2 linked regions of the Sinorhizobium fredii genome follow. The protein of the gene in region 2 interacts with the protein of the main gene of each other region in a pairwise test. Links are inferred from orthologs where the notes say so. Each region holds a gene or a part of one and is shown on either strand. Other genes may lie near its edges.

Region 1 (3,632 bases), 360 kb from region 2 along the record:
AGGGCAGGTATAGCCTGATCCCCAGCACCAGAAATTGGTAGAACGCTGAGGCCGACGTGAACAGCGCCTGATAGAACCAGATGCGGGATCCAGTCGTCGCATGCCACTGCGCATAGAAGAGCCGGTAATCCAGGGCGAAGAGCAGCCCCGTCAGTCCGACGGTTCCGGCGATCAGGCTCAGGAGATAGGCAGCAAAGCGCGTTTCGATGCCGCGGCCCTCTGCCATGCAGCGGCCACCGAAAAGCGAAAGCGGCCAGGCGATGAGGCCGCCGAAAGCGTAGAGCAGCAGAATGCTTTCGAGGTGGAACGTCGCGTCATGCTCGCGCAGCCAAAGCGCGTACCAGGCGGAAAATGCCATCGCCAGAGCCCAGGCGGGAGCACCGAGGAAGGTTTCTCGCCAGGGCGGGATGGCACGACGGATGCGCCCACGTTTCGAGCGGCTGCCAGGACCGGCGACATTCCCCCCGGCGGCCGGCTGCTCGTTCATCGCCCGGGCCAGAACGGCACCGCGATCCAGCGCCCATCGGTCGTGCCTTCGAAGCCAAGGGATTTGACGAGGACCATGACGACATGCGCCTGCACGCCGTCGTCATCGACGTGAGTCACCACCCCGCCGATCCGGTAGCCGGTCGGGCAGCGGCGGCTTTCCGGAATGCGGCTATCATCCTGCAGCACCTCGGATACGGGCTTTCCGGCTTTCTCCGTCATGACGAGGCGGAAGCCTTTGACGTCTTTCAGGAGGTCCTTGCAGATGCCCTCGGCTGCCAAGCTCTTTTCTTCAAGCTGCAACTCGTAGGTCTTGCGGAACGGCGGATCGGCTGGGAATGCATCGTAGCGTAGCCTGTGGTCCGCCGTGTCCGGCTCCGTCACTGGATTGTAGGCGGCGAGTAGTCCGGGCGTGTCGAGAAGGCGGTAGGCGTCGATCAGCGGCGCCGCGCGCCGGTGCGCGTCTCGGCGAGCGCGGGGAAGGGCTCCGTTATCCTCCTCCACACGGGCGCGTACGGGCGCGCCGGGCAGGAACGAGATAGACGAATAGGGAAAGCCGGAGCCGTCCTGTATGCCATATTCCTCGAAGCCGAAGACCTTGCCGTCCGAAGAGAAGCCGATTGGCTGAAGGCTGGCATAGTCGCCGGCGATCGCGGGCGGAGCGGCAATCACCTCAGCAATCAGAACTGCAGCCGCGATCGCTGCCCGCAAGCTCATCGCCGACCCTTCTCGGCCGGCGTGCGGATCGCCTCGATGGCGGCGCGGTAGGCGTCGACGGAGTCGCCCTTGAAGATCGCCGAGCCGGCGACCAGCACGTTGGCGCCGGCCCCTGTGACGATGCCGGCGGTCTCGGGCGTGATGCCGCCATCCACCTCGATTTCGATCGGCCGATTGCCGACCATTTTCTTGATGCGGCGGATCTTCTCTTCCATCGCGGCGATGAACTTCTGACCGCCGAAGCCCGGATTGACCGTCATCACCAGGATGAGATCGACAGTATCGAGGACGTATTCGAGGGCGCTTTCGGGAGTCGCGGGGTTGAGCGAGACCCCGGCCTTCTTGCCGAGTGCCTTCACCATCTGCAGGGAACGATGCAGATGCGGGCCTGCCTCGGCATGGACAGTCAGGATATCGCATCCGGCCTTGGCAAACGCTTCGAGAAATGGATCGGCCGGCGCGATCATCAGATGGCAATCGAAGGTCGCGTCCGTGTAGGGGCGCAGCGACTTGATGACGTCGGGTCCGAAGGTGATGTTCGGCACGAAATGCCCGTCCATGACGTCGAGGTGGATCCAATCGGCGCCGGCATCGACGACGTCGCGGACCTCCTGGCCCAGTTTGGAGAAGTTGGCCGCCAGGATCGATGGGGCAATGCGAATGGGGTGGGTCATGAACAGCCTCCGGTCTTTCCCGCGCCCATAGCATTCCGCGACCGGCCGAACAACATGCGAAGGCAGGCCTTCGTCATAGGGCCAATGCCGACCAGGCCGGTTTGATATCGCTCGCGGCCGGTATGGCATCGTGGACGCCCCGCGCGATCGCCCGGGCCATTGTCGCCGCCGCGGCGGCGCCGAGGTCGATGAAATCCTCCAGAAGCAGCGTCTTGCCGGTGGCGCCCGTCGAGAGCGCGAAAACGAGGTCGCCGTCAAGCGGTGTATGGGACGGCCACAGCGCTCGGGAGAAGCCGTCATGGGCGGCAATCGCCAGGCGTTTCGCCTCGGCCTTCGAGAGGACCGCATCCGTGGCGATGACGGCAATCGTTGTGTTGGCGGCTACTGCCTCTCGCTCCCGGAACTTGAGCCGCGGCTGCGCCGCATCCTGCGGCCAGGGAGACGGCATACCGAGCCCACCGAATTCGCCATCCAGTTCAAATGGGGCAGCCCAGAAATGGCGGGTGTCGCCGATGGTTGCCGAGCCGAGCGCGTTGACGGCGACAAGGGCACCGACGGTGATGCCATTTGCGAGGACGGTCGAGGCGGAGCCGAGGCCGCCCTTGAAAGTGGCCGTGAGTGCTCCCGTTCCGGCGCCGGCACTGCCGGTCGCGAAGGTCTCGGCCGCGGCGCGTGCCGCGTCATAGCCGAGGTCGCGATAGGGTGAGAATTGCCCCCAATCCTTATCTCCGCCATTCATCAGGTCGAAGAGGATTGCCGCCGGAACGATCGGGATCCGGTGCGGGCCGACGGGAAAGCCGCGTCCCATTTGCCGCAATGCAGCCTGAGCGCCCGAGGCCGCGTCCAGCCCGAAGGCTGAGCCGCCGGAAAGTACGATTGCGTCGACCGCCTGGACCGTATTGTGCGGGGCGAGGAGATCGGTCTCACGCGTTCCCGGTGCGCCGCCCAGGACCTGAACCGCGGCGGTGGCCGGCGGGTCGCAAAGTACGGCCGTGACGCCGGATTTCAGCCGGTGATCCTCGGCGTTGCCGACCAGGATCCCCGCGACGTCGGTGATCAGATTGGTCGGTCCCTTCCGCATCACTCGGCCTTGCCTGCATCGGGCGCGTCCACGAAGCGGCCGTCCCGCCATTGCATCAGCCGGTAGGGGCTTTCGGCCCGTTCATGGCTGCCGTTGAAGCCGATCGGCCCGAGGACGGTCGCGTAGGGGCCCTTCGAAAGAGCGTCCAGAACAGCCTTGTCATCCTTCTCCGCTTGATCCTTCGCCTGCTCGAGAAGCGACACGGCTGCAAAGGCGGGGAGAACGTAACCATCTGGTTCAATCCTGGCGGCGCGCATTGCCGTGACGACCGGTGCTGCTTCGCTCGACCGGGCGGGATCCGGAATGGTAACGGCCAGCACGCCATTTTCCAGCGGCACGTCCAGATCCGCGGCGTTCAGCGTATCGCCGCCAAGCAAGGTTATCGAAACATACTCCGCCTTCGCGTCGCGGGCGATGACGGCCGTGTCGTTGCGGTCGCCGCCGGTGAACACATGCGTCGCGCCGCTTTTCGCCAGGCGCCGAACGAGACTCACCTGCTGTTCCTGCGCCGGCCGGTAGGTGTCGGTGAAGACAGGGGTGATACCGATCTCCGCAAGGGCGTTACGGACGCTTTCGACAAGTTCGCGGCTGTGAATCGTTCCGTCGTCGATGAGGGCCAGCGGCTTGTCCCTCCAGTTCGTCACGATCGCATCGGTGATCGCCGCGGCCTCGGC
Region 2 (7,823 bases):
GTTCACCCTGTAGAGCGACTGCGCCTTGTCGTTGTGGCCCTCGGTGATCAGGCTTACAGGCGCTTTGCCAGCTCGGCGAAATTCGTTCTCGAGCAGCGCCCGGCCGATCCCCTTTCCGCGATGCGCCCTGTAGACGCCAAGGCTGTCGACAAACCAGTGACCGACCACCTCTCTCTGCAGCGCCAGCAAGGGCGCAAGGACAGGATGCCTCGGCTCGATCTCTGCAATCGACGCGTCGATAGCGTAGGAGACCGAAGCGCCGACGATCTCGTCTCCGAGGACCGCAACGACCGCATCGCTCCACGTTCCCAAACCCTCGTCCTGCCGGAGCCGGTTTCGGCCGTGTTCGAAGGCCGTCTCCGCCGACCGGGCCAGGACACCGCCGTACCACAGCCACGAAGCAAAGCCATGCGAGGCGATATCGACGAGGATCGCCAGTTCCGCCGCCTCGCTTCGCATAGCGGGCCTGAGGGTTGCGCCAGCCGCCATCGTCAAAGCCCGAGCAACATCCGGACGACCGGCTCCACGCCGCGGCCGATCGCACGGGTATTCTCGGCGTCGAGATGAACCCCATCGAGCGGCGTCGTCCGAGCGACCGAGCCGGCGTCGAAGAAGCCGCAATCGAGTTCGTCGGCGAGATCGCGATAGAGCGAGGCCAGCATCGCCGACTGCTCGACGCCGCCGGCAAACATCGCCGCGAAGTCGCTGTCGGCGGTTTCGCAAAGCGGTGGCGGCGAGACGATCAGGATATCCGGGCCCTCCTCCGTCTCCGTCGGCCAGTCATGCTTGCGAACCAGATTGACCAGGCGCTCGACACCCTTGACGGCGCCGAAGGCGGTGCCGTGAATGATTGGCTTCATGTCGTTCGAACCGAGCATGAAGACGACAAGATCGAGCGGTGCGTGGCTGTGCAGCACGGTCGGAAGGACACGCGCGCCGTTACGGTCGCAATCGGCGAGATGATCGTCATAGGCTGTGGTGCGGCCGTTCAGCCCCTCGGCGATGACGTTGACGCCGGAACCCAGCGCCTTCTGCAGCACGCTCGGCCAACGATCCTCCAGCGCATGCCGACCCGGACCCTCCGCATCATAGCCCCAGGTCAGACTGTCACCATAGCAAAGGACTGTCTTCATCTGCCTACTCGCATGTGATGCATGTCGCCCAAAAGTGTGCAGCGGTTGAGGCAATGACACGCACAAGACGTCAGGAAAGGAAGGACCGGCGGAAGCGCCGGTCCGGATCGCATCAGACGAGCATGCCCATCGGGTTTTCGATGTAGCGCTTGAAGGCGCCGAGCAGTTCGGCACCAAGAGCGCCATCGACGCAGCGATGGTCGGTCGAGAGCGTGACGGTCATCATGTTGGCGACGACCATCTCCTTGTTCTTGACGATCACCCGCTCCTCGCCGGCGCCGACCGCGAGGATCGTCGCGTGCGGCGGGTTGACGACGGCTGCGAAGTCCTTGACGCCCATCATGCCCATGTTGGAGACGGCGGTCGTACCGCCCTGATATTCTTCCGGCTTCAGCTTGCGCTCTTTCGCGCGCTTGCCGAGATCCTTCATCTCGTTGGAGATGGCCGAAAGGCTCTTCAACTCTGCCTGGCGGACGATCGGCGTAATCAGGCCGCCCGGAATGGACACGGCAACGCCCACATCGGCGTGCTTGTGCTTGACCATGTTCGTATCGGTCCAGGAAACGTTCGCATCCGGAACGTCGCGCAGCGCCAGCGCCAGCGCCTTGATCACCATGTCGTTGACCGAGAGCTTGTAGACTGGCTTGCCATCCTTCTCCGGTGCTGCCGCGTTAAGCTGGGCACGCAGTGCCAAGAGAGCATCGAGCTGGCAATCGAGGGAAACGTAGAAGTGCGGGATCGTCTGCTTCGATTCCTGCAGGCGCTTGGCAATCGTCTTGCGCATGCCGTCATGCGGGACGAGCTCGTAGGAGCCCGGCTCGAAGAGCTTGAGGACGGCGTCTTCCGACATGCCCTTGGCAAGCGGTGCCGCGGCCGGCGCTTGCCCGGCTGCCGGCGCCGCGGCCGGCTTGGCGGTGCCGCCGGAAACTGCGGTTTCGACATCCTTCTTGACGACGCGGCCATAGGGACCGGAACCGGCAATGGCCGAGAGATCGATGCCCGCTTCCTTGGCGAGGCGGCGGGCGAGCGGCGACGAGAAGACGCGCTTTGCATCACCGGCCGCCGGTGCCGGCGCAGTCGATGCGGCCGGAGCCGCAGGCGCTGCGGCCGGTGCCGGTGCAGCGGCAGGTGCTGCCGGAGCCGGTGCTTCCGCCTTGGCGGCGGAGGCCGGCGCGGCCGCGCCATTACCGCCCTTGGCCGCCGTTGCGACATCCTCGCCGTCCGCGGCCAGAACCGCGATCAACGCATTGACCTTGACGCCTTCGGTGCCGGCCGGAACGACGATCTTGGCGACGGTGCCTTCATCGACGGCTTCGACTTCCATGGTCGCCTTGTCGGTCTCGATCTCGGCGATGACGTCGCCGGACTTGACCTTGTCGCCTTCCTTGACGAGCCACTTGGCGAGATTGCCTTCTTCCATCGTCGGAGAGAGGGCAGGCATTGTGATGTTGATTGGCATCGAACGTCCCTCTCTTATTTGTAGCAGACGGCTTTCACCGCATCGACGACCTCGGCGACGTTTGGCAGAGCAAGCTTCTCCAGGTTGGCCGCGTAAGGCATCGGCACGTCCTTGCCGGCGATCGTCAGGATTGGCGCATCGAGATAGTCGAACGCCTGCTGCATGACGCGGGTGGCGATCTCGGTGCCGACGGAGGACTGCGGGTAGCCTTCCTCGACGGTGACGAGGCGACCGGTCTTCTTGACCGATTCGATGACCGTCGGCAGGTCCATCGGGCGGATGGTCCGAAGGTCGATGACTTCGACATCGATGCCCAGCGCCTCGAGCTCGGCGGCGGCCTTGACCGCATAGGTCATGCCGATGCCGAAGGAGACGATCGTCGCATCCCTGCCGACGCGGTGAATGCGAGCCTTGCCGATCGGCAGAACGAAATCTTCGAGCTTCGGTACTTCGAAGGACTGGCCGTAGAGGATTTCGTTTTCGAGGAAGATCACCGGGTTCGGGTCGCGGATCGCGGCCTTGAGCAGGCCCTTCGCATCCGCCGCCGTATAGGGCATGACGACCTTCAGGCCCGGAATATGGCTGTACCAGGCGGCATAGCACTGCGAGTGCTGCGCGGCCACGCGGGCTGCCGCACCGCTCGGGCCGCGGAAGACGATCGGCGCGCCCATCTGGCCGCCGGACATGTAGAGCGTCTTGGCGGCCGAGTTGATGATGTGGTCAATCGCCTGCATGGCGAAGTTGAAGGTCATAAACTCGACGATCGGACGCAGGCCGGTCATCGCCGCACCGACGCCGATGCCGGCAAAACCATGTTCGGTGATCGGCGTATCGACGACCCGGCGGGGGCCGAATTCCTGCAGCAACCCTTGCGTGATCTTGTAGGCGCCCTGGTATTCGGCAACCTCCTCGCCCATGACGAAGACGTCGTCATTGGCGCGCATTTCCTCCGCCATTGCATCGCGCAGCGCTTCGCGGACGGTGATCGTCACCATCTCGGTGCCGGCCGGAATGGCGGGATCGGACGGGACTTCCGCCTTCGGCTGGGCCGCTACGGGCGCCGCGGCCGGCGCCGGAGCTTCTGCCGCTGCCGGCTTCGGCGCTTCCGTCTTGCCGCTGGCAATATCGCCGGCGCCCTCGCCGTCCTGAAGCAGCACGGCGATCGGCGTATTGACCTTTACGCCTTCGGTGCCGGCGGCGATCAAGAGCTTGCCGATCGTGCCTTCGTCGACGGCTTCGACTTCCATCGTCGCCTTGTCGGTTTCGATCTCGGCGATGACGTCACCGGAGGCAACCTTGTCGCCCTCGTTCTTCAGCCACTTGGAGAGCGTGCCTTCCTCCATCGTCGGGGAAAGGGCAGGCATAAGAATTTCTACTGGCATATTCGTCCCTCCCCGGATCAAAGCAGGATGTCGGTATAGAGCTCGGACACATCCGGCTCCGGATCAGACTGGGCAAAATCCGCGCTGTCCGCAACGATGTCGCGAACCTCCTTGTCGATCTGCTTCAGTTCGTCCTCGCTCGCCCAGCCCTTTTCGACAAGGCGGGCCTTCACCTGCTCGATCGGATCATGCTCCGAGCGCATCTTCTGCACTTCGTCCTTCGAGCGGTATTTCGCCGGGTCGGACATGGAGTGGCCGCGGTAGCGGTAGGTCAGCATTTCGAGGATGATCGGCCCCTTGCCGGAGCGGCAATGTTCGACAGCGTCGTCGGCTGCCGCCTTGACCGCGCGCACGTCCATGCCGTCGACCTGATAGCCCGGGATGCCGAAGGAAGCGCCGCGCTGCGAGAAATCGGTCTGTGCCGAGGCGCGCGACACGGAGGTGCCCATCGCATAGCGATTGTTCTCGACGATGTAGATCACCGGCAGCTTCCAGAGCGCTGCCATGTTGAAGCTTTCGTAGACCTGGCCCTGGTTGGCGGCGCCGTCACCGAAATAGGCGAGGCTGACATTGTCGTTGCCGCGATACCGATTGGCGAAGGCAAGGCCGGTGCCGAGCGATACCTGCGCGCCGACGATGCCGTGGCCGCCGTAGAAGTGCTTCTCCTTGGAGAACATGTGCATCGAGCCGCCCTTCCCCTTGGAAAGACCGCCGCGGCGACCGGTAAGCTCGGCCATCACGCCGCGGGCGCTCATGCCGCAGGCGAGCATATGGCCGTGATCGCGGTAACCGGTGATGACCTGGTCGCCCTCTTTCAGCGCCAGCTGCATGCCGACGACGACGGCTTCCTGGCCGATATAAAGGTGACAGAAGCCGCCGATGAAGCCCATGCCGTAAAGCTGGCCGGCCTTCTCCTCGAAACGCCGGATCAGCAGCATTTCGCGATAGGCCTTCAGTTCATCTTCCTTGGAGAATTCGGCGATCGTGCCGCTGGTGAAGTCCTTCTTGGCCGGCTTGGCGGCGGCCTTGCGGCTGGAGACGGACGCGGTTTTTCGCGGAGCCATTCATTCCTCCCAATGGTTAGCCTTTGGTGGGCTACCATAGGCAAAGAAGCGCGCCGCAGCAATGCCATATTTGCATGGCTATCATTCAAGGCAAATAGCTGAATTTAAACGTTTATTTGTGATTAACCGAATTTCAGTTAATTCGCTGGGCGATGAAAAATGACGATCTCGTCGCTACGCGACATATTGAGCGCGAGGCGAGCCTTCTCATCCAGCATGTCTCTTTCCAACGAACCGTCACTCATCAGCTCGACCTCCTTTTCCAGGATTTGCCGCCTTTGAGTGAGCTCGTCGAGCCGTGCCTGCCGCTCGGCGATCTGGCGGTCGAACTCCTCCGTCGCCCTTAAGCCGTAACCGCCATGGATCGAATGATAGCCGAAGTAGGAAAGAAAGGCGACTGCGATCACCGGCACTACCAGCCGCCCCAGTCTCCGCTTCTTGTGATGCCGTGTCCACATCGTCGATGCCCTGCTACGCAATACCAAGGCAGACTAGCGCCGATTGATTAACCGACCGTTGACCATGAATGGCAGGGAAAAGGAAACCCGCCGGCCGTGAGGCAGGCGGGTTTGGAATATTGCGGGTTGTCGGCAGGCATTTTGGCTTAATTTGCCCTCACCTCAGTCCCCTCTCCCCGCACGCGGGGAGAGGGGACTGACGTGGCACCCGCGAGTCCCTTCTCCCCGCGAGCGGGGAGAAGGTGCCGCTAGGCGGATGAGGGGCAGCCGCTGCGCCGCTTAGCCAATAATCACCCCCGCAGGATCGACCGACCCGCGTAGGCCGCCTGCAGGCCGAGCTGTTCCTCGATGCGGATCAGCTGATTGTACTTGGCAAGCCGGTCGGAACGGGCGAGCGAACCGGTCTTGATCTGACCGCAATTGGTGGCAACCGCCAGATCGGCGATCGTCGAATCCTCGGTTTCGCCGGAACGGTGCGACATGACGGCGGTGTAGCGGGCCTTGTGGGCCGTCTCGACGGCATCGAGCGTCTCGGAAAGCGAGCCGATCTGGTTGACCTTGACGAGGATCGAGTTGGCGACGCCCATCTTGATGCCGTCGCGCAGCCGCGCGGAGTTGGTGACGAAGAGGTCGTCGCCGACGAGCTGGCACTTGTTGCCGATGAGGTCGGTCAGCGCCTTCCAGCCGTCCCAGTCGTCTTCGGCCATGCCGTCCTCGATCGAGATGATCGGATACTTGGCGGCAAGCTCTGCGAGGTATTCGGCCATGGCACCCGGCTCCAGCGTCCGGCCCTCGCCTTCGAGCACGTATTTGCCGTCCTTGAAGAACTCCGTCGAGGCGCAGTCGAGCGCGACATACATGTCCTCACCCGGCTTGTAGCCGGCTTTCTCGATCGACTTCATGATGAAGTCGAGGGCCGCAGGCGCGGAAGCCAAGCCCGGCGCGAAGCCGCCTTCGTCGCCGACATTGGTGTTATGGCCTTCGGCGGCGAGCTGCTTCTTCAGCGTGTGGAAGACTTCCGAACCCATGCGGACGGCATCCTTCAGCGTTTCGGCGCCCACCGGCATGATCATGAATTCCTGGAAGTCGATCGGGTTGTCGGCATGCGCGCCGCCGTTGATGATGTTCATCATCGGCACCGGCAGGAGATGTGCGTTCGGGCCGCCGACGTAACGGTAGAGCGGCAGGCCCGCCGCTTCCGCCGCAGCCTTGGCGACGGCGAGCGACACGCCGAGAATGGCGTTGGCGCCGAGGCGCGACTTGTTCGACGTGCCGTCGAGCTCGATCATCGTCTTGTCGATCTGGATCTGGTTCTCGGCATCGAGACCGCCGATCGCCTCGAAGATCTCGCCGTTGACGGCGTCGACGGCTCGCTCTACGCCCTTGCCGAGATAGCGGGTGCCGCCGTCGCGCAGCTCGACCGCTTCATGCGCGCCGGTCGAAGCGCCCGAGGGAACGGCGGCGCGGCCGAAGCTGCCGTCCTCGAGATGAACATCGACCTCGACGGTCGGGTTGCCGCGGCTGTCGAGGATCTCTCGGCCGATGATGTCGATGATCGCAGTCATGATCTCTTCCCTGCTTGTGGACGTTGGTGATGGTCGGCCTGTCTTAATGGATGGCCCTGAAATTACAATGGCGCTGGGCGCCGGGAGCACGGGGTGCCGTCGTGCGTCATGAGAATTTCACGCGCGGCGCGGCACCTGCTCTTTCAAGTCTTGGCGATGGCATCGAAGGCGAGCAGTTTCTCGAGGAGCCGCGGCATGTCCTTGAGCGGCACCATGTTCGGGCCATCGGAGGGAGCGTTATCCGGATCCTCATGCGTCTCGATGAAGACGCCGGCAACGCCGACGGCAACGGCGGCGCGTGCCAGGGTCTCGACGAACTCCCGCTGGCCGCCTGAGGAGCCGCCCTGCCCACCGGGCTGCTGCACCGAATGGGTGGCGTCGAACACGACCGGGGCCCCGAGCGCCGCCATGATCGGCAGCGAGCGCATGTCGGAAACGAGCGTGTTGTAGCCGAAGGATGCGCCACGCTCGCAGAGAAGGACGTTCGGGTTGCCGCTCATCGTGAATTTGGCGAGCACGTTCTTCATGTCCCAGGGCGCCAGGAACTGGCCCTTCTTGACGTTGATGGCGCGCCCGGTCTTGGCGGCCGCTACGAGAAGATCGGTCTGACGCGACAAGAAGGCCGGGATCTGCAGAATGTCGACGGTCTCGGCGACCGCGGCGCACTGCTCTTCCGTGTGGATGTCGGTCAGCACCGGGAAGCCGAATTCACGCTTGAGGTCGGCAAAGATTTCCATCGCCTTTTCAATGCCGATGCCGCGC

What was found. Proteins that work in one complex are often made in the same cells at the same time.
Region 1: the proteins of eno (region 2) and rpe interact in binary tests that used the Escherichia coli proteins (3 or more experiments, as listed by UniProt). The link is inferred for Sinorhizobium fredii from one-to-one orthologs.

What each region holds. Positions count from the first base shown.
Region 1 is NZ_CP024307.1:1,929,636-1,933,267, forward strand. Bases 39-2,902 are described here. They hold rpe (ribulose-phosphate 3-epimerase), read right to left. Parts: upstream 1,878-2,902; coding sequence 1,200-1,877; downstream 39-1,199. Other genes in these bases: NXT3_RS09620 (hypothetical protein), read right to left, coding at 39-487; NXT3_RS09625 (DUF2259 domain-containing protein), read right to left, coding at 484-1,203; NXT3_RS09635 (P1 family peptidase), read right to left, coding at 1,951-2,902. In the rest of the region: more of NXT3_RS09620, read right to left, coding at 1-38; more of NXT3_RS09635, read right to left, coding at 2,903-2,961; NXT3_RS09640 (branched-chain amino acid ABC transporter substrate-binding protein), read right to left, coding at 2,958-3,632. UniProt on the Escherichia coli protein: Catalyzes the reversible epimerization of D-ribulose 5-phosphate to D-xylulose 5-phosphate.
Region 2 is NZ_CP024307.1:1,572,363-1,580,185, reverse strand. The notes cover bases 4,925-7,823. They hold eno (phosphopyruvate hydratase), read right to left. Parts: upstream 7,062-7,823; coding sequence 5,787-7,061; downstream 4,925-5,786. Other genes in these bases: kdsA (3-deoxy-8-phosphooctulonate synthase), read right to left, coding at 7,205-7,823; NXT3_RS07675 (FtsB family cell division protein), read right to left, coding at 5,176-5,496; pdhA (pyruvate dehydrogenase (acetyl-transferring) E1 component subunit alpha), read right to left, coding at 4,925-5,038. Also shown: NXT3_RS07700 (GNAT family N-acetyltransferase), read right to left, coding at 1-489; NXT3_RS07695 (SGNH/GDSL hydrolase family protein), read right to left, coding at 492-1,133; NXT3_RS07690 (pyruvate dehydrogenase complex dihydrolipoamide acetyltransferase), read right to left, coding at 1,246-2,592; NXT3_RS07685 (pyruvate dehydrogenase complex E1 component subunit beta), read right to left, coding at 2,607-3,974; more of pdhA, read right to left, coding at 3,992-4,924. UniProt on the Escherichia coli protein: Catalyzes the reversible conversion of 2-phosphoglycerate (2-PG) into phosphoenolpyruvate (PEP). It is essential for the degradation of carbohydrates via glycolysis.